4 regions of the Brevibacillus sp. genome follow, and region 3 is predicted to be linked to each of the others. Evidence: riboswitches for the same ligand, from Rfam matches in the RefSeq annotation. Region 3 holds a riboswitch; each other region holds the start of a gene.
The links. A riboswitch is a leader RNA that binds a small molecule or an ion and turns the genes downstream of it on or off. The one in region 3 is predicted to bind S-adenosylmethionine.
Positions count from the first base shown of each region.

Region 1: linked by a shared signal. The riboswitch ahead of metH (methionine synthase) and the one ahead of DEP07_RS04790 (homocysteine synthase) in region 3 are both predicted to bind S-adenosylmethionine.
Region 2: linked by a shared signal. The riboswitch ahead of DEP07_RS22730 (sugar ABC transporter substrate-binding protein) and the one ahead of DEP07_RS04790 (homocysteine synthase) in region 3 are both predicted to bind S-adenosylmethionine.
Region 4: linked by a shared signal. The riboswitch ahead of DEP07_RS08140 (homoserine dehydrogenase) and the one ahead of DEP07_RS04790 (homocysteine synthase) in region 3 are both predicted to bind S-adenosylmethionine.

Region 1 is NZ_DOTK01000079.1:185,287-191,360, forward strand. Features, by position in the region: gene metH (methionine synthase) at 1-2,326, opposite strand, end outside; SAM riboswitch class I at 2,443-2,543, opposite strand; gene DEP07_RS24250 (YjcZ family sporulation protein) at 2,753-2,860, shown strand; gene DEP07_RS24255 (YcdB/YcdC domain-containing protein) at 2,930-5,098, opposite strand; gene DEP07_RS24260 (sigma-70 family RNA polymerase sigma factor) at 5,089-5,676, opposite strand; gene DEP07_RS24265 (hypothetical protein) at 5,885-6,074, shown strand, end outside.
Region 2 is NZ_DOTK01000078.1:8,488-14,561, forward strand. Features, by position in the region: gene DEP07_RS22725 (sugar ABC transporter ATP-binding protein) at 1-492, opposite strand, end outside; gene DEP07_RS22730 (sugar ABC transporter substrate-binding protein) at 570-1,589, opposite strand; SAM riboswitch class I at 1,714-1,834, opposite strand; gene DEP07_RS22735 (ATP-binding protein) at 2,034-3,290, shown strand; gene DEP07_RS22740 (hypothetical protein) at 3,313-3,567, opposite strand; gene DEP07_RS22745 (hypothetical protein) at 3,964-4,485, opposite strand; gene DEP07_RS22750 (amidase domain-containing protein) at 4,517-5,218, opposite strand; gene DEP07_RS22755 (aspartyl-phosphate phosphatase Spo0E family protein) at 5,386-5,697, opposite strand; gene DEP07_RS22760 (hypothetical protein) at 5,830-5,979, opposite strand; gene DEP07_RS22765 (helix-turn-helix domain-containing protein) at 5,982-6,074, opposite strand, start outside.
Region 3 is NZ_DOTK01000022.1:10,466-16,539, forward strand. Features, by position in the region: gene DEP07_RS04780 (MFS transporter) at 1-107, opposite strand, end outside; gene DEP07_RS04785 (ArsR/SmtB family transcription factor) at 107-1,153, opposite strand; gene DEP07_RS04790 (homocysteine synthase) at 1,388-2,689, opposite strand; SAM riboswitch class I at 2,780-2,888, opposite strand; gene DEP07_RS04795 (rhodanese-like domain-containing protein) at 3,451-3,762, shown strand; gene DEP07_RS04800 (SCO family protein) at 3,844-4,467, shown strand; gene DEP07_RS04805 (YqzG/YhdC family protein) at 4,470-4,808, opposite strand; gene rnjA (ribonuclease J1) at 5,095-6,074, shown strand, end outside.
Region 4 is NZ_DOTK01000034.1:8,076-14,149, reverse strand. Features, by position in the region: gene DEP07_RS08165 (CcdC family protein) at 1-168, shown strand, start outside; gene DEP07_RS08160 (NUDIX hydrolase) at 456-863, opposite strand; gene DEP07_RS08155 (VOC family protein) at 921-1,727, opposite strand; gene DEP07_RS08150 (CapA family protein) at 1,803-2,948, shown strand; gene DEP07_RS08145 (hypothetical protein) at 3,050-3,202, shown strand; gene DEP07_RS08140 (homoserine dehydrogenase) at 3,236-4,498, opposite strand; SAM riboswitch class I at 4,578-4,688, opposite strand; SAM riboswitch class I at 4,837-4,942, opposite strand; cobalamin riboswitch at 5,643-5,840, opposite strand; gene DEP07_RS08135 (DinB family protein) at 6,006-6,074, opposite strand, start outside.

The sequences.
Region 1 (6,074 bases), on a different contig from region 3:
TTTGCTGGGCGGATTTGACCAAAAGACCGGACAAACCGATCGCATCCGGCTTCTCTTCCCGGCAAGCGGCAATCAGTTGCTCAGGCGGCACCTTGATCCCCAGGTTCACCACGTTGTAGCCGTTGTTTGCCAAAATGATTTCCACCAGATTTTTGCCGATGTCGTGCACGTCGCCTTTGACTGTCGCCAGCAAAATCTTGCCTTTGGCCGCCGCATCGCTCTTTTCCATAAACGGCTCCAAAAACGAGACGGACGCTTTCATGACTTCCGCGCTTTGCAGCACTTCCGCTACGATCAGCTGGTTTCCGTTAAACAGGCGGCCGACCTCTTCCATTCCTGACATCAACGGGCCGTTAATAATTTCAAGCGGCGCATACTTTTCCAGAGCCAGCTTCAAATCGTCAGTCAAGCCATCCTTGGAGCCTTCGACGACATATCGGGCGAGGCGCTCTTCCAAAGTCAGCGTGGAAGCTTCCACCCGCACTTCTTTTTTCTTCTGGCGGTAAAATTCGGTGAATGCAGCCAGTGTTTCGTCGTTTGTCTCGAACAGCAGCGCTTCCGCCAGCTTGCGCTCATCCTCGGGAATCGACGCGTAGCGCTCCAGCTTTTCTGTATTGACGATGGCAAAATCGAGTCCGGCAACCGTCGTGTGGTACAAAAACACGGCGTTGAGCACTTCGCGGCCCGCTGCTGGCAGCCCGAAAGACACGTTGCTGACCCCGAGAATCGTTTTGCACAGCGGCATCGCTTCTTTAATGAGGCGAATCCCCTCAACCGTCTCCTTGGCAGAACCGATGTACTGCTCATCCCCTGTACCGACCGGGAACACCAGCGGGTCGAAAATGATGTCTTGCGGGGCAATTCCGTACTGGTTGACCAAAATATCGTACGAGCGCTTCGCCACTTCCAGCTTCTTCTCGCGCGTGACAGCCATGCCCGCTTCCTCGATCGTTCCGACGACTACAGCCGCTCCGAACTTTTTGATCAGCGGCGCTACTTCTTCAAAGCGCTCCAGGCCGTCTTCCAGGTTGATCGAGTTGAGAATCGCTTTTCCCTGGGAATAGCGCAGGCCCAGCTCCATTACTTTTGCATCCGTCGAGTCGATCATCAGCGGAGCCTTGACCTTTTTCACGACGAATTGCAGGAATTTTTCCATATCGGCGTATTCATCCCGATCCGGGTCAGCCAAACAAATATCGATGACGTGAGCGCCGCGTTTTACTTGTGCCCGGGCGATATCTGACGCTTCCTCGTATTGGCCTGCGGCGATCAAGTCGCGGAATTTTTTCGAACCGATGACGTTTGTGCGCTCCCCTACCAACAGCGGGCGACTGTCATCTTCCACGTACACGACTTCGATGCCGGATACCGCGCTGACAGCCTGATCGACAGCCTGACGTGGCTTGCAGTCTTTCAATGCTTCTGCCATCGCCCTGATATGATCGGGCGTCGTTCCGCAGCAGCCGCCCGCCACGTTCAGCCAGCCTTGTTCTGCAAAAGCGCGCATTTTTGTCGCAAGCCCTTGCGGCGTCTCATGGTAATGTCCGTTTTCATCCGGCAAGCCCGCATTGGGGTAACAGCTCACTCCGCATTGAGCCAGTCCGGACAGCGTGCGCAGATGGTCGCGCATGAACTCGGGGCCAGTCGCACAGTTCAGCCCAACGGACACGGGCTTCAAATGCTCAAGCGAGATATAAAACGCCTCGATGTTTTGACCGGCAAGAGTCGTGCCCATCGGTTCAATCGTCCCGGACAGCATGACGGGCAACTCCACATCCAGCTCTGCGAACGCTTTGCGGATGCCGATTCCCCCCGCCTTGACGTTCAGCGTATCCTGCGATGTTTCCAGCAGCAGCACGTCGGCTCCGCCAATGATCAGTCCTTTTGCCTGACGATAGTAGGACTCCACCAGCTCCTCGAAGGTGACGCCGCCTGTCAAAGCGAGCGTTTTCGTCGTCGGTCCCATTGCCCCTGCCACGTATCGCGGCCACTCGGTTGTGCTATAGGCATCTACGGCTTCCTTCGCCAGGCGGGCCGCAGCGATGTTTAACTCCAAATCCTTGTCGGCGACATCGTACTCGGCCAACACGACGGAGGTGGCTCCGAATGTATTCGTCTCGACGATGTCCGCTCCCGCCTCCAAATATTTTTCGTGGATGGATCGAATGACGTCTGGTCGCGTCAAGTTCAAAAGCTCGTTGCAACCATCGTAGGCTTCGCCGCCAAAATCATCGGCGGTCAAGTTCGCCTGTTGCAGCATCGTGCCCATCGCACCGTCCAGAATCAGAATTTTCCGGGAAAGCTGTTCGCGAAAAGTGGGTTTCATTGACGTACTCCTTTTCTCCCTTGCGGCGTTTATTCTCGGCAGTTTTTTTGCACAAAAAAATCCTCTTCTTTGAAAGAAGAGGATTTGTCCGCGGATACAATTGCGCCTGAACCATCCTCTCATCTTTCAAAGCCGTAGCTTTGCTGGAATTGGCACCGGATTTTAACCGGTTGCCGAGGCTTCATCAGGCCAGTCCCTCTGCCTCTCTTGATAAGAGTTGTACCATGGTATTCATTTTTGACTTTCAGGTTTCATGTTTGACAGTATCTTAACACCGCGTCCTGTCTACGTCAATTGAGAATTTGTCTATTATTTACTGCTTTTCTTCCCGACTGCGCCCATTTTTGTGCTTACCGGGCATCCGCCCACGCCAATCTGTGCGATCGTGTATAGACTGTAGCATAACGGAAAGGAGGGGGAACAAACGTGAGTACATCTTACTGCGGAAATGGCATCTTTGGAGACTGCTTCGCACTGGTGCTCGTACTGTTTATCCTGCTGGTCATTGTTGGGTGTTCGTGTGACGACTGCTAGGTAAATGACAAGAAGAGGCTATCCCCCCGCCTTCCAGCTGGCTTGCGGGATAGCCTCTTTTTCTTGTCCTTACGGCTCGATTACAGCCTCGCCGCTTTTGGCATCGATGGTAATGAAACTGCTTGCCAGCTCTTCCTCGCTCCACGGAATGTACGCGAGTCTCGGCCGATCCAGCCAATCGTTTTCCTGATCTTTTAACAGGTAAACAAGCCTGAGTGGCATGACGCGCAAAAACGACTCGGCAGCCTTTTGTTTGGAAACGACCTCGGCTGACGAAGGAAGCTCTGTCAACTTGTGAGTCTCTCGCCAATTCCGGAAGCTGTTTACCTTCCCGGTCGAAGGGTCTACCGACACCTCGTAAGCGGCATCTGGCCCCTTGTCCAACACCGGAATCCCATCCTTGCTCATGACATAGCGGAATACCCAGTTGCCTGACGAAACCGGATTGGCTGCGCCAGGTTCCATCACTTGTGCAAGCTGCACTTCTTTTACGCCCGGATCGGCGTATTTGGCCAAAAAGAACACGGCTGCCTGCTCGGCCTGTTCGCGCTTCACGGTCACTTGCGTATTTGTGCGGGGAACGCGCAACCCAACTACCTGGCTCGTCTTCGCGTCGATCGTCACTTCATGCCAGCGGTCTTTGCTATCTGCCCAGTTAAATGATTTGTTCTTTTGATGATCATCTACGGATTCCCGATAGGACATGCCTTCGATATTGACGCCAAATTCCGTTTGCAAAAGCGCCTTCGCCTCTTCCTTCGTACGCACGATGACAGGCTGTTCGTGTGTCTCGAACGCATCTGCCTGCGGCTGCTCCCGCTGCAGTTGATCGTAGGCAAAGCCGTTGTTTCCCGTACCGTAGTTGATCTTGCCGCTATGCGCATCAATGTACCAATCAAGGAAAACCGGCCTTCCTTGTTGGAAAAAGGAAACCGCTGCCCTGTATTCCAGTGTCGGCTGTTTCAGCGCCTTCCCTTCGGACATGTGCTGCACGTATACAAGCTTCATATTTGCGGCCAGCTCGTTTTCGGCGGCGCTTTTCGCCACAGCTTCCGCAGCATCCGGGAATGAAGACGGGGAATACGCTCTCGTCGGTTTGCTGAACATCAGAAGACGTCCGGAGCTGCCCAGCTCAATATCCAGCACATCTTCCATGACAGGTAACCCGTTATGATAGCGCATGAATTTTTCCGCGCTATTCGATTCCACATGGCGATAGTTCGCGCTGTCAGCTCCAAGCAATCGGCCGAGAAGCTGCTTCGCTTGCTTTAACGCCTCTGCTTCATTTGGCTTTTGCGCTTCTTCGTTGCGGTCCCGCTGAATCCGGTACAGATCGATGTCTTGCCCGTTGCCGATTTCGCTCACCATCGCTGTCTGGCCTTCGTCGTTCACTTTGCCCAAAACCAGCGCCCAACCATCTCGAGTCAGCTGTTTGTTGTAGACAACCGGGAACGGATTCAGTTCAGGCACGGAGGCGGCGAATTTGGCAAACAGCTTCTGTTCCTGCTCGTTCAACCTGCCGAAAAAGGCGACGCGCTCCTTTTTGTCCACCTGGACAGTCAAGACATCGTACGGGACAGGCTTGCCGTTTTCCAACCGCTGATAGCTGACGTTCATCCACGTTCCGTTGCGCCAATCCTCATCCGCATAAACTTCTGTCGCCTGATGCGCGTAAGCCTTCGCTTCTTCACCGAGCGCGGTCTGCAAAAATGCTTGCGCGACTTTCTCTGCTTGCGCGGGCGCAATCGTTGTTTTCTCGCCGTCATTGCTCGCGTCCAGCAAGTAGCTTTCGATCCGCCCCGTCCGGGTGTCATACGCGACTTGTCCGATTGCCCTGTCCTTTTGCAGCAAGGTCACAAGCGCAACCCCATCCAGCGTCTCGCCTTTGCGCAGTGTGACGCCGCCAAGCTCAGGGACTGCCTTTTGCAGCGGAGCCAGCGCTTGTTCCGGTGAAACGGCCTGCTCCGCGGTTTTGTCCGTTTGATGCGCCGCCGCTGCGCTCGTTCCATTTTTTTGCGGCGACATGGACGGCAGAAAGCCCTCTCGCACCCCTAGCACGGTCAATGCCAGACAAGCCGCAAGCGATCCCGCCATGACCACGCGATTGCGATTTTTCTGCTTTTTCTTCCCGACTTCCATCCGAATCCTCTCTTCCATTTCCCGGGTAAACTTCACTCCCGAAGCTGCCGCTTTCCCTGCTTCGCGTACAGCTTCACGCAGCCCCTGATCTAGTTCCATTCCAATCCCTCCTTTTCACACAATGCCCGAAAATGTTTGCGCGCCCGATGCAGCTGCGTCCGTACCGCATCCTCGGAAATATCCAGCACTTGTGCTACTTCCTTAATTGACAAATCTTCATAGTAATGAAGTACCATGACCTTTCGATACAAAGGCGACAGCAGCATGACTTTCTCGGCGATATGTACCTGATCCAGTTGCTTGAAAACGGACGATTCCACGTTCCCTTCCGCCACTTGTTCCGGCACGGTTTCTTTCGGGGAGACAAACGTAGAAAAAATTTGCCGGAACGACCACGATCGCAAATACTTGCGCGATTCATTGATCGCAATCCGGTACAGCCATGTTTTCAAACTGCTCTCATGGCGAAACTGATCCAGCGACCGATAGGCTTTCAGGAACACTTCCTGTGTGATGTCTTCCGCGATTCCGCGATCTTTGACGATCATGTAGGCGAGCAGGACGATTTTGTCACCGTAGTCATTCATCAAAGTCGACAGCAGCGCATCCTTGGTCGGCTGCAAAGACCGCTCTGCCTCGTTCACGCGTGCCGCGTTAGCCTTTGCACTGGCATTCAGATTGACATTCACTTTGCTTCACCTCCTCTTGCAAACGATATCCATTTGATCCAGCAGCCTGCTTTTTGTGACAGAAATCGCGATTTATTTTTTCTGGCCTCTGTTTTCAGCGGAAAAGACGACACCTGCGCGCACTGCGTTCGTTGTCAGAGCGGAACGCTTTTGCTATCATGAGGCTTACCTAATCCCCAGAAAGGAACGATTGACGATGAACACTTTGCTCGCTTGTGAAAAAGACGAGTTTTTGTCCTGTATAGAGACGGTAAAGGAACTGGAAACATCCGAGTTTGAAACATATTCCATCGTAAAGCATACCGAAACAGGTGAACACTATTTGCGCTACTTTTTGTCGCATATCAACCTGTCCGAAGGCGGCAGAAGGGACAATTACGATCACT
Region 2 (6,074 bases), on a different contig from region 3:
GTACTTCGCTTTTTGCACGGTCGCGCGGGCAATCAGGATCAGTTGCTTTTCGGACAGCGTACATTCCTCGACGAGCATGCGCACAGGGATGGAAAAGCCGAAGCTCTGCAAAATGCTTTCCGCTTCCTTGTGCAAGCTCGGCCAGTTCATGAATCCTTTGCGGCCTGCCGAGACAATCTGATCGAGCAAAATGTTTTCCGTCACGCTCAAGTACGGGATCAGCGCCGTATCCACTTCCTGGTACACGCACTGGATGCCTAAAGCTTTCGCATCCTGGGGCGATTGGATCGACACCTCTTTGCCGTCAATCGTGATGCTCCCCCCGTCAGACTGATACGCGCCCGTCAAAATTTTCATCAAGGTACTTTTCCCCGCTCCATTCGCCCCTAAAAGCGCATGAACCTCGCCAGCCTTGACCTCAAAATCGACCGAACGCAGCGCAGGAACGCCGGAGAACTGCTTCACAATCCCTTTCATCTGCAAGCTGGACACTTTTCGCACCCCCTTAAATAAGCAAGATTCCCGTTGACTGATCAACGGGAATAGCCAAATCAACCAGCTTTATATGCTTACTTGCCCCACTCTTTCACGTACTGGGACAAGTCGCCCATTGTCACTTTTTTGTCCTTAGGCAAATCTTCTTGTTTCACCAACACCGGATTCAGCTTCACGCTGTCTGGCACTTGCTCGCCTTTGATTTTTTGGAAAATAGCCGCTGCGTGAGTGCGTCCGATGTTCGATGGATCTACGGCTGCAGTCGCTGCCCATGGCGAATTTGCTTCCTGGATCAGTTGCAGGTCTTCATCACTCAGGTCGATGCCGTATACTTTGATTTCTGTGCGGCCTGCTTGCAAGATCGCACGGGTTGCCCCTTTGGCAAATTCATCCCAAGATGCCCATACAGCCGTGATGTCGCCTTTGTTCGGATATTTTTTCAGGATGGCTTCCATCTGTGCTTGGGTATCCAGCGCTGTGTTGTTTGTCGCGGAACCGAAAGCGGCGACTTCCTTGATATCCGGATATTTTTTCAGGAACGCTTCATAAGTCACCTGACGTTTTTCCATCGGAGCAAAGCCTGCCACCCAAATTTTCACGATGTTGCCTTTGCCGCCGGAATCTGCCGCCAGCTTTTCCAGGCTCAGCTCTGCCAGCTTGTTGTCGTCTTGCTCGACAATCGGCACGCCAGGCAGCTTGATGTCTGTGTCGAACAGAACGACCGGGATTTTTTTGTCGACAGCTTTTTGCGTACCTTGTTGCAACGCTTCCGCTGTACCGTGGTCAATCAGGATGCCGTCAAAGTTTTGGTTGACCGCAGCGTCAAGATTCGACGCCATTTTCGACAAATCCGTATCTGCGTTGAATACTGTCAGCTCTCCGCCGTTTTTCTCGACTTCCTGCTTCACACCGTTAATGTATTGAGCCGAAAACGTTCCTACATTTTGGCGCATGATCAGGGCAATCCGCTTCGCTTTTTCGCCGGAAGCGCCGTTTGCCGCCGTGTTTTTCGTATCGGCTCCGCCGCCGCACGCGGTCAAGGCCACCGATACTGCCAGTACGAGTGATGTGATAAGGCCCAGTTTCTTTTTCATCGAAAAATCCCCCTTTTTCTTTGTTCCTTGTTGTGCTGCAAGCTGAGGAGGCGACGACCTTCCCTTTCCAAAAGGAAAAGCCTCTTTCAACAGATGAAAGAGGCTTGATCGACAAGATTCGCGCCTCTTATCTGTCAGGTATCGCTACCTGTTGGAGTTAGCACCTTGGCTCGCAAGACATTGATCTTGCCAGCTAGGTTGCCGGGCGTCATAGGGCCATTCCCTCAGCCTTCTCTGGATAAGAGTAGTTATTATTTTCGAAACCTTTGTATTAGTATATAGAGACTATAATCCGTGTTTTACCCATCTGTCAACTAGGTTTTTAAAACTTTTCTCCTTTAAATTTATTCCGTCGGCGCGTCCAAATTTTGGAGGAATCGTGTAGGCTCTTGTCGAAATATCGTAGATTGAAGCAGCCATGCAAATTTGCGATGGGGATGTCCGATGATTCTACTAAAAGAAGTAATTTTGCAGATGTTTTTTGCTCTGACGCCATTTGTCCTGTTCAATATTTATTACCGCGACCGAATGCGCAATTACAGCCGCGCTTTCATTCTTGTGACCAGCTCGATTTGCATGTTTCTGGCCATGACCTTCGCGACCAGCGTCTCGGAAGGCGTGATTTTCGATATCAGGCACATCATCGTATTTTTTGCCCTAGTCTATGGGGGAGTGCGGATCGCGCTGGTCTTGCTGATCGAGTCCGCGCTATACCGCTATTATTTGGGTGGTGAAGGCATCTGGCTCGCGCTGCTTGCCCTGGTTGTCACCTTTGCCATCTCCCTCCTGATGTATCGGCGTTACAAAGCCAGTTATCGGAAAACACTGTATATTTTTTTGACGGGCGCGCTCTTTTCCCTGGTAGCTTTGGGGTTGACCTATCTATACTTTCCCACCTATGTATCCCATCATCCTGCCTACTACTTGTTCGTGATCCCCGTTCAAAACTTTGTCGGAATTTGGCTCTTGTTGTCGCTATTTAGCAAGTGCGTATCCGACAAAGAACTGTTTATTCGACACGCCCAAAATGAAAAAATCGAAACGATGAGCCATGTCGCCGCATCGCTTGCTCACGAGGTGAGAAATCCGCTCACAGCGGTCAAAGGATTTTTGCGCCTGATTCAGGAAAATCCCGAGAATATTACGAAAACCGATCAGTACATCCGCATCAGCATGGACGAAATCCAGCGGACGGAAGCGATCCTGACCGAGTATCTCGCTTTGTCCAAGCCGCTCAAGGAGCGCACCGAGCTAATCAACGTATGCGACCAGCTTTACGTCGTGCGGGAAGTCATGCTGCCTTTTGCCAATATGCACAATGTCGAGCTGGAGCTGCAAGCTTATGAAAAGCCTGTCACGATCCTGGCCAATCCCGACGAGTTCAAACAAGTCTTGGTCAACTTCATCAAAAATGCGATCGAAGCTTGTGAGGAGACGGTCAACGGCAAAGTGTCCCTCTCGCTGTTCATTGAGAAAAGCAACGCCATGCTGATCATCAAAGACAACGGCATCGGGATGGACGAAGGCCAGATCAAACGCCTCGGGTCCATTTATTTCTCGACGAAAACAAGCGGAACCGGTCTCGGGCTTACGTACTCCTATCACGTCATCCACGCGTTCGGCGGGTCGGTAAGCGTGTCCAGCAAGCCAAAAGTCGGCACCAAATTCACGATCACGTTTCCGTATCACGCGCAACCCTAGCCGTCAGTCGAGTGATCTGGGCTTAAACGAGCGACCTGGTCATGAATACTTGCTCGGCCATCACGTCAAAACCTGCCCTTTGCAAAATACGGATGGCCATTTCGTTGGAAACTGGCAAATTGACCGTGAGGCGATACAGCTCCTTGTCCCATGGCGAAAACACATGGGCAAGAGCACTTCTGACAATCGCCTCCCGGTCGGCCCGTTCCGGCCTTGCCTCACACTGAAACAGCAAAGCTGTCGTTTGTTTTCCGTTTTCAAAAATCCGTCTGTACAAGGCATAGCCGATTACTTGTTTGTTCTCATCGCGGACGAGTACCGCTTGCGGTCAACAAAACGATCATGACCGTTTTGTTCCGGAAAAATCGACTGGTCACAGATAGCAAAGCCCGTTTTCTCGTACAAAGCGATCGCCCTGTCTTTCTCCCGGATGGCGACCAGTGACGCGCCCCCCGACTACATTTTTTCTCCGCCAAATAGTCAGACGAAAAAGGGAAATATTACATAAAAAAGGCCGCCTGACCAAACCGTTCTGTCAAGCGATCAACAGGGGAGAATTCGCTAACATCGAAAAATCAGAAACATGATTTACCAAGGTGTTTGAAATTTAAAAGGGTATCTCTAAAGCCGAAAAATTGACTTTGAGACACCCCCTTTGATTCGTAATACCCCTTTATTCTCTTGTGTCCTTAGTTGTGTCACTTAATTCCATTTTTTCTTGCTCGAATTCGTCAAGTAATTCTTGTGCAGACTTACCAGTTGTCAATTTCGCATTTCCCGAAAGCTCATTTTCCATTCGTTCAATGAGTTGTTTTCTTTTCTCGATCGCTTCCAAAACCTTGATAACTTTTGGATCATTGAAATCCACCTCTTCAACATTTTCGCCCTTATAAGAGTTTTCATGAATGAGCGTCATTTGTTTGAAGGCGCTCAGTTTCCTTTTTAAAACTTCTTCAGGATCTTCGGGATGTAGCTCTTTTTTCAGTTTACCAACTTCCCACGATAAATCTTTTACCTTTTTTTCCTGTTTGTCAGTATACTTCTTATCCAAGATTTCTTCTTGTTCTTTGAATTCCTTCTCCATTTGGGCTAGACGTTGTTGTTTATCGGCATATGCGTCAACCCCGATGATGCCTAAACTCAGGGAAGCTGCAGCAGACAAAGTTACTACTAGCAACTTATTCAGCTTACGCATAAAATCATCTCCAATTGACAAAAATCTGTCCTTATTTTTTTATCTCTATGGTAATTACATACGCACCACCATAATCAAGCCATTCGCTTAACCGCAAATCTGTTCCCCAATAATAATCTTCATCATTAACAGAATGTTGCGCCATATATACATCACCATCTTTGAACTTGTGTACGACTTGTGAGTGTACTGTCCTTCCGTTTTCATCGACATATTGAACAATATCACCAGTATTTAAATCTTGATAAATATCATCAAAATTCTCTTGTGCATCCTGAACTGAGTACTTTTTAGCTTGATAAGCAAATTCCCCTCCAGAGCCATTCACTACAGCCCAATGCTCCCGAAATTGATGAGCGCCGGTCCAAGATGATGTGCGTGATTTTTTATCATTCGTATTTTTAGGAACATGTGGACCGTAATAGTACCAATCCTTTTCATTCCTATTGTAACCAATCTTCCCATGAAACCCCAGACCTCCACCTTCATGTAATACCTGAGAGACAAAGTTTGTGCAATCGCCGCCATCGCCGTTGCTTCCGTAATTTGCGTAATTTTTGTTTCCTGGTCGCTCAGCATACTTTTCAGCATATTTTTTTGCTTCGCTACGATCGTACTCTTTATTGGTTGAGGAACTATTAGTAAACAAAGTTTCTGCTGCCATCGCTTGTCCAGTCACTAAGGTGGATGCTAGGCACACAAGTGTTAGTGACTTTTTTAAAACCTTTTTCAAACAAGCTCATCTCCTTGAAATAAATAAACTTTCGAATCTTCAGCGTACAAAAATTGTCCTGTAGTAACCTTTTATTCAAAAGTATGGATTTTTATTGTGTAGAGAGAATTCTTCATTAAAAAACCACGTTAAGGGAAGAATCCCCGTTTGGCCGGACCCCTAGACTATTAAATCACACTTTTTTGCATCATTTTTGATTGAATTACCAGAATGTACTGATCCAACTGCTGGCTTAATTCCACGACTTTATCATCCAACAAATCATTCTTCTCTAAATACAATTGAACCAGCTGTTCGCGCAATTGTTCCACCATGTTTTTCAATTGAATGATATCGTGACAAGTTCCTCCTTCCCGATCTAAAGGTGGCGTGGTACATTTACTTATAGGAGCTGTAACTGCTCCTCCTGTGGGCGTTCCTTGAACCTGGCGAATGGGTGGGACGCCCTTTTTATAGGCAATAGCTCCTATAATTATCACCTTCCTTTTTTTAACATAAAATACAATTACAACTATACAATATTATCCTAAAAAAACCGTTGATAGAAAAACAGGAAAAAAGCACCCCTTTTTGTTTGGGATGCTTTTTCAAATCCTTTATCAAAACGCTTTTTAGCCTCCTACGCCGTGATGATATTGAATAATTGTAGAAGATGAAATAGTAGAAATGGATAGCGATTCGCTTTCTTTAGAAGCCTGGGCAACATTGGAAAACAACCCAATACTTACAATCACAGCTAATAAAACAAAAAATCTTTTCATACTCACACTCTCCCTTCTAAAATGGCTTGATAGCGATCTTTTTGCTCGTTTGATGCATGGGGCAAGTGTTTCCAAAACTTTGTGATACAACGTTT
Region 3 (6,074 bases):
TAGAGCAACCAGCTGTTTGCCAGCGTCGAAAGCGATGCGCCAAACTCGGAGATCAGCTGACCGAGCAAAATACAGGTGTAGGAACGGTTTTTCCAGAGCGGAATCATCAAAATCCCCTTTCCAGAAACTGATCGAGCAGGAGGGAAAGCTGGGATACGGACTGGCTGCGCAGGCGAAACCGGGAGCCGGAAGCTTCTACCAGACGCGCGGCACGAAGCATGGACAAATGGTGATGAACCGTCGATTTTGCCATTTGCAGGACGTCGGTCAATTCCTGCAAGCTCAGCTCTTTTTCCGCCAGCATTTTGACCATGCGGAGCCGCTGCTCGTCTCCGAGCGCCTTGAAGCTTTGCACCAGAGCCTGCGGCGGCTGGTACGGGTCGATGTGCTCGCTCATGTTTTCATCGGCGACCGGGTAGTAAAAAATTTTCGTGCCCGCGTCATCGGCCTGCACCGTCCAGGGCCGATAAATCGCTTGGGGGATTAGCAGCACACGAGTGACCGCAGGCTCAGGGGGATAGCTTGCTCCGGTTGCCCACTCCACCAGTGCCTCAGGATCGAGCTTGTCCTGCATTGCGCGCTTTTGCGACGAATCCTTTTCCAACATACGCCGGATGCTGGCTTCTTGCGGCTTGATGTGTGTCTGATACCAGCCTTCCATCAAGGTGAGCAGATGCTGGCGCAGTTCATTTGCGTCGACAGAGGTGATATGGGCAATATACGCTGCGAAAAAGAGGTGGTCCCGGCATGCTGCCTGCAAAAGCTCGGCGTCTGCTGAGCTGCCCTGCGCGGCATTTTCGCGTGCTTGCTGTCGTTCCTGGCCCAAAAAAGGCAGGGCGTGGTAGCGCAACTCTTCTGCCGACAGCTCGCTGACAACACGCAAAAACGATTCGAGATCGGCAAAAGGCTGGTGGTGGAGCAGTTGCAGCAACGTCTTCCAAGTGTTGTGCCTTTTGGCGTAATCAACTTCAAGCTGGACGGATTGCGGAAGCGCGCTCAGCATGCTGCTCCAGTGCTCAGGCGGATGCTCCAGCGTGTGGTGAATTTGATCGTAAGTGGCGACGGCGATTCCGAGTGCGGCTTCAAAAAGCGGTGAGCAAGCGAAGTCGAGCTGGTAGGTGGTGCGTGCACTGCCGATGTTCCATATTTTCAAAGCGGATCACCCTTTTCCCATTTTTTTCATAGATCAAATTCTAAAATATTCGAACTGTTAATTCAAGTTATTTAGAATGAATAGTTCAATGATTTTCGCATCTGTTCTTTTTTCTCTGCTGATTTAGTTGAGACTATCCAGTGAAAGACACAAAAAAACGAAAAAACCACTTCCCTGACGAGAGTGGTTTTTTCGTTTTCGCTTGAATGAAAAGGTATGGTGTTGTAGGAAAACCTATACCTTGCTCACGGCAACAGCTGCTTCCAAAGCTTGCTTCAAATCGCCGATGATGTCTTCGATCGCCTCTGTTCCGACAGACAGACGGATCAATCCGGGAGTTACTCCTGCCGTTAATTGCTCCGCTTCGTTCATTTGCTGGTGCGTCGTGCTCGCCGGATGGATAACGAGCGACTTGGAGTCGCCTACGTTTGCCAAATGAGAGAAGAGCTTTACGGATTCGATCAATGTTTTGCCTGCTTGCACGCCGCCGCGGATGCCGAAGGTGAGGATGGCGCCAGCGCCTTTTGGCAAATATTTTTGCGCGAGTGCGTAGTTGGCGTCGCCTTCAAGACCTGGGTAGCTGACCCATTCCACTGCCGGATGCTCGGCGAGGAATTTCGCTACCGCGAGTGCGTTTTGGCTGTGGCGCTCCATGCGCAGGTGGAGTGTCTCCAGACCTTGCAGGAACAGGAAAGAGTTGATAGGAGCTACGGCAGCGCCGATATCGCGTTGCAGTTGCACGCGCGCTTTGATGATGTAGGCGAGCGGGCCGACTGCTTCTGTATAAACGACTCCGTGATAGCTTGGGTCTGGCGTCGTCAGACCAGGGAATTTGCCGTTGTTCCAGTCGAATTTGCCGGAATCTACGATAATGCCGCCAATCGCCGTGCCGTGTCCGCCGATGAATTTGGTCGTGGAGTGAACGACGATGTCAGCTCCGTGCTCGAACGGACGGGTCAGGATTGGCGAAGCGAATGTATTGTCGACAATCAGCGGCACGCCGTTTTCGTGCGCGATGTCCGCAATTGCCTGCAAGTCGGCCACGTCGATGCGAGGGTTGCCGATCGTCTCGCAAAAGAGCGCCTTGGTATTATCGTTGATGAACGCGCGGAAGTTGTCCGGATTGGACTGATCCACAAAGTGTACTTTGATGCCCAGGCGTGGCAGCGTATGGGCAAAAAGGTTGTACGTCCCGCCATACAAGCTGCTGGATGCGACAATCTCGTCGCCCGCTTGCGCAATATTCAAAATCGAGAAGGTGATGGCTGCCTGACCGGAAGAGGTTGCCAGCGCACCTACGCCGCCTTCGAGCAGAGCGACGCGCTTTTCAAATGCGTCTTGGGTCGGATTCATGATGCGCGTGTAGATGTTGCCAAACTCTTTCAAAGCAAACAGGTTGGCAGCATGCTCCGTGTCACGGAAGACGTAGGAAGTCGTTTGGTAGATCGGAACCGCGCGCGAGCCTGTTACCGGGTCTACCTCCTGTCCGCCGTGTACGGCGAGCGTTTCCGGTTTCCATTGTTGTTGGTCAGACATGATCATCTCTCCTTTTTATATGGGGGTAAGGAAATAAAAAAACGGAGCGTTCTCCTGAGTAGAAGAAGGCTCCGGCTATGCACGGGTGTGCGTTCATCTCTCAGAATCTATGGATTCTGCAGGAATTAGCACCGCGCAAGACTCGCTTGCTGGTTGCCGGGTTTCATAGGGCCTGTCCCTCCACCGCTCTTGATGAAAATGTAGCTTTCAGTTGTTGTCATAATTGTATGAAAAACCATACTTCGCTGTCAACATCAAATGATTAAGTTATCGGGGTGGATTTTGTGGATTTTAAAGATTTACCCGTTCATGCTGTTGCCCATAAGATCCAGAGAGCCTGTCTGGTAAGCTCTGTTTACATGGTTTGTATGAGGGTTTCCTTCATCTGAAACCAAATGAGTTGCCTCACGAGATTGTTTTCCTTTTTTGGCATACAAGAGGACCGCAGCCAGAGTGCAAACAGCCAAAATTCCAAGGACATACATCATAGAAATAACTCCCCCTCACGCTAAGCTTCATCAATTATCAGCGTTCTTTTTCATGAACTGGCAGACATGGTTTTTTACTTGTAATTTTATAATTTTATGGTCATTTTTGTAAATTCTTTGAACTTGCAAGCAACCGAGCCTTGCTGTCACAAAATTGCCCCTATATCTCGGCGCTTTCGCAGCTCCCGCCGTTAGAAAACGCCTGGGGCCTATGATATGATGGAAATGGCAGAAAACGACTAAACGATTGTACATATAGGAGGAAAAAACGCGATGAGCCATGGCGTGAAGGAAATTACACCACAAGAGCTGCTGGAAAAGCTCGCGGCAAAAGAACAGCTTCAGGTGATTGATGTACGCGAGGTGGAGGAGTGGAACGAAGGCCATATCAAAGAGGCCAAGCTGATTCCGCTCGGCTTTTTGCCGCATCGCACCGACGAGCTGGACAAAGACATTCCGGTCATCATGGTGTGCCGAAGCGGCGCACGCAGCCACCGGGCAACTGAATATTTGTGTGAGCTTGGCTTTGACGCTGCCAATATGGTAGGCGGAATGCTGGCATGGCCTGGGGAAAAAGAAGTCTAGAAAGACAGAGAAAATGTGCGCTGCTCGCCGCTGCAAGCAAAGCGGGATGGCGCATGAGATGTGCAGGGGAGGCAGGAAATCGTGAGTGAAGGAGCACAGCAACAAGGGTCAGCGTTGCAGCGCCATTGGTTTACGGTGCTGGCAGGCTTGATTATCCTTGCGATTGTAGGTGTGTTCGGCTACAAATACTTGGCAAAAGATCCGATTCCGGTGATGAAGCCGATCGCGGACTTTTCGTTGGACAACAGTGACGGAACTTCCTATACGTTCTCGCAAGGCAAAGGCAAGGTGCGCCTTGTCGAGTTCATGTTTACCAATTGCCCTGATATTTGCCCGGCAACGACGTACAACATGTCCAAGCTTCAGGATCAGTTGAAGGAGAAAAAGCTGTTCGGCGACAAGGTTGAGTTTGTCTCGATCACCTTCGACCCCGACTTTGATACGGCTGAGGTTTTGCAGCAGTATGCAGCGAAGTTCAAGGCTGATCAAAGCGGCTGGAAGTTTTTGCGCGGAGATGCCCAGGCGGTGGAAAAAGTAACGAAAGACTTCGGGATTGCGGTACTGAAGCAGCCTGACGGTTCTTTTGCCCACACCGCACGCATGTTCCTCGTCGACGGTGACGGCAACATGCGCCGTGCTTACGGCATGGCGGCGGACATGGACATGGAGCAAATGATGAAAGAAATGGAACAGCTCGCTGACTAGACTCAGACGGTTTCTTCGTACGTGATGTTCACGACTCGTTCCGTTTGGTTTTCAAATTCAATATGCACAAGAAGCGCCCACCTGCGATTGCCCTGCTGGAGCAAGAGCTTGAACGTCTCCTCTGACGTGGTGGGCGTTTTTGCTATGCGCCCGACATGCAAATAGTCTACGATTTGCGCGTGCGGATATTTTTGCATCGTTTCCTGCATCGCCAATCTGCCCCATTTGGCATATGGCGGCTGGGCATTTGCTGGGGCATACTGGAAAAAGAACAGCAGCAAACTTGCGGCCAGTGTAGCGAGAAAGCTGCGCGTGAGGAACATGTTCATGGAAGAGTGCATGGCGGAGGCTCTCCTTTTTCGTGTTGGAAAACGGGCTTGCCATGTAGTCTGAAGTCTTTTTGAAGCGGTCATTCGTAGAAAATCCTTACACGTGCAAAAGGGGGCTTGCGGCCGGAGCAGTCGCTTGATGCCCAGCTTTTGCTCGAGTTGGAGATACCGCGTATCAGTTTTCTAATATTGACCGAAGATGAATGTGTGGAATTAACAAGACAGGATGAAACGAACGCCTCGCGTTGTGTTACAATAAGAATGGCATGCTTGGTTCGGGTTCCCAAAATCATGCACGATGAAGTTAGGAGGAAAGAGTTTGAGCGACGTTAAGATTTTCGCAATGGGCGGCCTCGGCGAGATCGGAAAAAATATGTATTGCGTCGAGTATGAGGATGAAATTATCATCATTGACTGCGGGGTGAAGTTCCCCGAAAATGAAATGTTCGGTATCGACCTGGTCATCCCCGATATTTCCTATTTGGTGGACAACCAGCACAAGATTAAAGCACTTTTGTTAACGCACGGACATGAGGATCACATCGGAGCGATTCCTTATATTTTCAAACAAATTAACGTGCCGATCTACGGTGGTCGTCTGACCCTGGGCTTGGTCAAGGCGAAGCTGGAAGAGCATCGCATGCAAAATGACGTGAAGATGATTCCGATCTCGGAAGATACGGAAATTCCGTTCAATCGACTGAAAGCGACTTTCTTCCGTACGAATCACAGCATCCCGGATTCGCTCGGGGTTGTGCTCCACACGCCTGAAGGCATGGTTATCCATACAGGCGACTTCAAATTTGATATGACTCCAGTCGGACAGACCACAGAGTACGGCAAAATTGCCAAACTCGGCGCGAGTGGCGACGTTTTGGCTTTGCTTTCCGATAGTACAAACAGTGAGCGCTACGGCTTCACCATGTCAGAGCGCACAGTTGGCGAGGGGATTCTCGATGTGGTGCGCAAAGCGCGCGGTCGCATCATCCTGGCTACATTCGCGTCCAACGTGCATCGTCTGCAGCAAGTGGTAGATGCCGCTGAACAGTGCAACCGCAAAGTCGCGGTCATCGGCCGTAGCATGGAAAAAGTGTTCCTGATTGGACAAGAACTGGGCTACATCCAGATGCCTGAGGGTATGCTGATTGATATCAAGCACATTGACAACTACGCAGACAATCAGGTGCTGATTATTTGCACGGGAAGTCAAGGCGAGCCGATGGCGGCGCTGACCCGGATTGCTTCCGGATCGCACCGCACTGTGTCGATCTATCCGGA
Region 4 (6,074 bases), on a different contig from region 3:
CTCCTGATCATCCGGCTGATTATCAAGCTGGTGATCAACGACAGCTTCACCCCGATCCAGACAGGCGGCTTGTTCTTCCTGCTGGCGTTCGGCATGCTGGTTCCGTGGCGCATTGCCATGCTGTACATGTACCGCCAATTGACGAAAAAGACGTTCGGAACGCATTGATCGCCGGCGATGTTGATGTCGCAGAAAAGAAAGAGCAACCTGATTCCTTTTTTCGCAAAGGGAACGGGTTGCTCTTTTTTCTATGATTCAGTTATTCAGTCAAGTGCGTTTGGAAAAACTCAACGATGTGGCTAATCAGTTGCAAAAAGCTCTAAGGCCCGCCGTGAATGAGCAAACACACTCACTTTTTTCTCAAAACAAAAAAGCCGTCCCTGTTCGGACAGCTTTTTGCCTGCTGATTGATTTCGCCCGCTCTTTTCACTACGACCTACACTTGCCCGTTTGCCCTAAAACTCCACGTAAAACGGATGCTTTTCCTCCTGCAAACATAAAGAGATGCGCTGTCTGAAATTGCTCCAGGTCACCTTTTGCAAAGCTTCCTCGATCGGAAAGAAGCCCGACTCCAGACACTCAGGCGTTGTGATTAGTTTTCCGCCGATCGGTCTGGCGAGAAACAGGGCGTTGCAGATCGACTTGCTGACATTTTGAAACACGCCGCAAAATTTCGTCACTTCAATGTCCAAGCCGCATTCTTCCTTCGTTTCCCTGATCGCTGCTTCGCGGATGGACTCCCCTTGCTCCACCTTTCCGCCGGGCATTTCCCAGCCCCGTCTCGGCCCTTTGATCAGCAGCACTTCGTTGCGATCATTGACGATAATCGCCGCAGCGGACAAAGAATGCTTGGGTGATGTCACAAGCTCGCCTCCTTTGCGCCATTTTCTTGCTTTGCCCCTCGTTACTTTCTAGCAAATTCAAATCAGGTACGTCCCGCCACAAATGGAGTGCGATTCGTGAAGCGCTTTTGCCGCGCCTACTCTTGCAAAAAAAGGACGCTCTCCGCGCGATTGCAGCATCCGCTTGGCCGATCCATCCTGCTGCGGTTCACACAGCACGATATTTCCGCCAGGTAAAGCAAGCGTCAGGCAACGAGCGCCCATTTGCTCATCGTCGAACACTGCTTGGCTCGGCAAGCCGAACCACCGCGTCCAATCCGCTGCTGCCGCTTCCAGATCGGAAACAGCATAACCAACCGCTTGCAGCTCCGTCGCGCCATTTGGATGCGGAGCGATGATGCCGCGCTGTGTCAAATCGGCTTTGCGCTCCTCGTCTGTCTCGCTCCATTCAATCAGAAACGGCATTTGTCTCGCACTGTGCGGGTCTTCGGCAAACAGCATGCGCCACTGCAAAATCTTCCCGTCGTCTCGCGTGCGGCTGCCCGCTACCGGCCCTGTCACTTTGAGACCAAGTGACTGAAATCGCTCTACCCACGCGTCCATTTGCCGAGTGCGCAGGGCAATTTGCCCAAGTCCCTCACCGCGATTCGCCTCCCAGACCAGTTGCCGGATGAGCGGATTGTCGGATTGCTTGGCGACAGCTGCCTCCTCCACCGCCAAAAACTCCACATAAGATAGTCCCAAGTAGCTGAGACTGTTCCATGTTCCCCAATGGGTATGACGTCCGCCCGCGACAGCGTGAAAGCCTGCTTCCTGAAAAAGCCGGGCAGCCTCTCCAGGGGGACGGTGCACGAAATGAACCAGATGATCGAAGGAAAGCTGCATCTTTTTTCGCCCCTTTTCGTATTAGCTCTATAATAACAAATTCACCCATTTTTCGTTACCGTTGAAAGGAGCATAATGAATCAGACGCAGCAAAGCCTAAAGCACATCCGGCGAAAACAACGACAAAAGAAGTGGCAAAGGATGGCGAAGCAAACGCTCTTGTTCAGTCTGCTCGTCATCCTTTGCTCAGGGATTTACTTCGCTTTCGACAAGCTGGGAAGCCATTCCGCCTCCCCTGAACACGATTCCGCACCACCTCCGGCTGTTGCCCACGAGCCGACTGTCCGGCTGACCTTCGTCGGAGATGTGATGATGTCCGGAAATGTGGAAAAAACGTTGCTCGAAAAAGGCTACGACTACCCGTTCACGCACGTCCGTTCCCTGTTTTTGCAGGATGACTTTACCATAGCCAATCTGGAGACGCCACTTACCACAAAAGGCACGCCTGCCGACAACAAACAATACGTTTACAAGTCCTCTCCTTTGGCTGCGCCTGCGATGAAAGCAGCAGGGATCGATGCGGTCAACCTGGCAAACAACCATTCGATGGATCAGGGCGTGGCCGGATTGCTCGACACGTTTGACGCGCTTGCCAAAAACGGGATCGCTTACCTCGGCGGCGGCAAAGACTCTGTGGAAGCCTTCACTCCCGTCGTGGTGGAGCGAAACGGCATCAAGCTCGCCTTGCTCGGATTCAGCCGGGTCATTCCCGAAGTCAGCTGGTTCGCCACGGAGAAACAGCCTGGACTGGCTGGCTCCTATGATTCCGCCAAAGCCGTCCAAGCGATTCAACAAGCAAAGGCACACGCTGATCTCGTCGTCGTGATCGCCCATTGGGGCAAGGAACGGGAAGACTTTCCCGTCGATCACCAAAAAGAATTGGCCAAAGCTTACATTGACGCAGGAGCAGACTTGATCGTCGGTGGTCATCCTCACGTCCTGCAAGGCTTTGAACGCTACAACGGCAAGTGGATTGCCTACAGTTTGGGCAATTTCATTTTCACCCGCTCGACGGAGCCAAAAACGTGGCAGACGATGGTACTGCAAGCAAGCTGCACAAAAGACGCTTCCTGTGAACTGACGATGCTCCCGTTCCATGCCGAGCTGGGACGAGCGGTACCGATGAATGACACGGATGGGGCAGCGCTTCTGCAACGAATCGAATCACTGTCGGAAAACGTTCAGATTGAAGCCGATGGTCACGTACAGGCACGCTCATGATAAATGAGGCGTGCCCGTTGCCTTTTTTGGCGAAACTTTTCCATATTGCTTTCGTAGACCATAGTAGAACCACTTTTTCCAGCGAAAAGGAGGCGGCACATATGACCGGATTGATTATCACCGTATCGGCGATCGGCCTTATTATACTCTGCAGTTATTTCATGACCAAATGGGAAAAAGTCGTCTTCCCCGGCAATCAGAAAAACGGGCCTTCAGATACCGATCAACAGCTCTCGGATAAAAAAAGCAAGTAGAAAGGATCAGCGCTGATCTAGACAGACTGCGAGCTATGCCGATTCGATCAGCGGGAAGCAGCGCACGGAAAGTCCGAAGTCACTTTTCAGCACTTGCTCATGCTCTGCGCGAATACCTGTAACGATCAAGCCCGCGCGCAGCACACCGCCCAAGTCGAATTGCACCTTCAATTTCGTCACGTTCACGCCAGCCTCCCGCAAGAAATGCAGCACGCGATCAGGTGTGGCGGCGATACACGAGCCTTCCAAATAACACAGCACCCGTTCGTCTTGCCCTTGCTCCAACTGAGCCGCGGCATTTTTTTCTGTCCAAACAGGATGCGGCGTAAATGGCTGGGTCAACAAGTAAGCCAAATCTTCAACGACAGCGCTTGCGGTCGGCAGTTCGCCTGCACCCCGGCCCGTAAACAACAGGTCGCCCACGATGTTCCCGGAGAGCTGCACCGCATTGAACGCATCCTGGATTTGCGCCAACGGATGGGCAATGGGCAGCACAGTCGGCTGAACCGATAGGCGGATGCCTTGCTCGGCTTTTTGTGCCTGGGCAATCAGCTTGATCCGGTAACCCAGCTCGCTTGCGATCCGGATGTGTCCGGCAGACAAATCGGCGATTCCTTTACGCACGACATCCGCAAGCGGCAACGACTCCCCGTACACAAGCTGCGCGAGAATGTACAATTTGTACATGGCATCGAAACCTTCCACATCCGAACGCGGATCAGCTTCCGCATAGCCCAGCTCCTGCGCCTGCTTCAGCACTTCCTGATAAGAGAGCTGTTCCGCCTCCATTTTCGTCAAGATGAAGTTCGTCGTCCCGTTGAGAATACCGCGAACTCCTTGGATGTCATTTGTGCGCAAAAACTGCCGCAGCACACTCAAAATCGGAATCCCGCCAGCTACGCTCGCTTCATAAGCCAGATGCACCTGATGCTGGTTAGCCAGATCGACAAGCTCAGGGCCGCGTTTGGCGAGCAGCTCTTTGTTCGCCGTTACCACATGGCAGCCTTTTTCAATCAGGGCACGCACGTAATCATACGTAGGCTCGACACCGCCCATTACCTCCACGACAATGTCCACATCGCTTTTTAGCACATCCTCAAAATCGGTAGTCAAAAGCGCAGGATCAACCTGAACCGCCCGTTCTTTTTCCGAATCGCGAACCAATGCTTTGACAATCTCGATCCGTTTGCCCAACCGCTGCGCCAGCTTCTCCTGTTGCGAGCGAATCGTTTTGATGACGCCGCCCCCTACTGTTCCCAATCCCAGCAATCCTACTTTGATTACACCTGCGCTCATTATTACCACCTCATGTCATGTTTTGGAAAAATAAGAAAAACCTTCTTGCTAAGAAGAAGGTTTGGCATCAAGGTCCTTCTCCTTATCTCCCAGAACGATTTTCGTCCTGCAGGAATTGGCACCTTGTCACAAACTGCGTAACGGTTGCCGGGCTTCATCGGGCCAGTCCCTCCACCTCTCTAGATAAAGAAAACTATGAATTTTTGTTCTTTGCTAGATGTCAGTTCTCTCTTGTCTTTGAAATTGGGCAAATGTTTGCCTCGTTCCCACTTTTTCATACATCAAAAAACCTTCTCCGCTAAGAAGAAGGTTCGTCTTGACTGCTACGAGGCACCCGCTTCTTATCTATCGAGACGAAACGTCCCGCAGGAATTGGCACCTTGTCGCAAAAGCAACGGTTGCCGGGCTTCATCGGGCCAGACCCTCCACCTCTCTGGATAAGAACTATGATTTGCTATTGAGCCTATTCTAAGAAATTCCAATGCATTCGTCAACACAATTCTTTTTGTTTGCTGACAAGACTCGCAAGCAGGAAGACAGAACGGCAACCCCCTCAGCAAAGCAGCCGTTTCCACGCGCAAACACACTTTCCACTTCTGCCATGTTGCAGCAAGCGCACGTAACGATTCCTGCTTCGCTTTCCTCTGGCACTTCTTTTTCTTCAACATAGCCGCACCATGGACATATGAAAAGCTGAACCACGCCACTCCCTCCTTTTTCACGGCGACAATCTGGCAACGATATCCTTAAAAAGGCTCCGGTTCGCAAGCTTGCGATCCCTCACATTCGTACAAGATCTAGTCAAGTTGAATTTAATCGCGAGTCATCGTAGCCTCTTTGACAGGTAGATCAACCGCGAGACGCCCTGGTCCATTCGACGAACCGCTGCAAGCGAGAGGCAGCTTCAGCTCAGCTCTTTCGATTTTAGCCGCTTCTATCGCGAAGCTACTCCAGCGCCTCGATTAATCGCATCAATTTCGAGACAAGTTGCCCCCTTCGACAGACCACACCAATCCCCCAAACAAAAAAAGCATTTTCCGACGACCGATACGATCGTTAGAAAATGCGCAAGCAAAGAGAAACGTATTCGTCCCCCTGCTGTCATGGCGAGTCCTCTAACACCTCCCTATCTCCCGTAGGTCCATCAGTGTCGTCGAAACAGGCAGGTCTCCTGACTTTGGGATCATCGTCTGGCGCTGCCTTCCCCATCCAAGTCTGGACAAGTGGCCTGTATGCGCAAAACTCCCCTCTTACAGTGGCGGGACCGTGTCGGATTTGCACCGAGCTTCCCTATTATCCTTGCGGCGATATACCTCAAGGAACCTGTTCCCACATATGAAATTGGAAAAATCACTACTGTTATTGTACCCTACCATTGCCGAGATAGGGAGGGCGAGTTGCGAGCGGCAGCGAAAAGATAGCGAGGAACACGCAGCGACAGCTGGAAAGCGAAAAACGAGTAACGAAAAGCGACACACAGAAAGCGAAACAGCGGGCTTCTCCCGGCTTACAGCGAATACCGTTCCCGCAAAATTCTACAGTGGTGTGCCTCGTGTCCGGCGATAATATAGGCCAA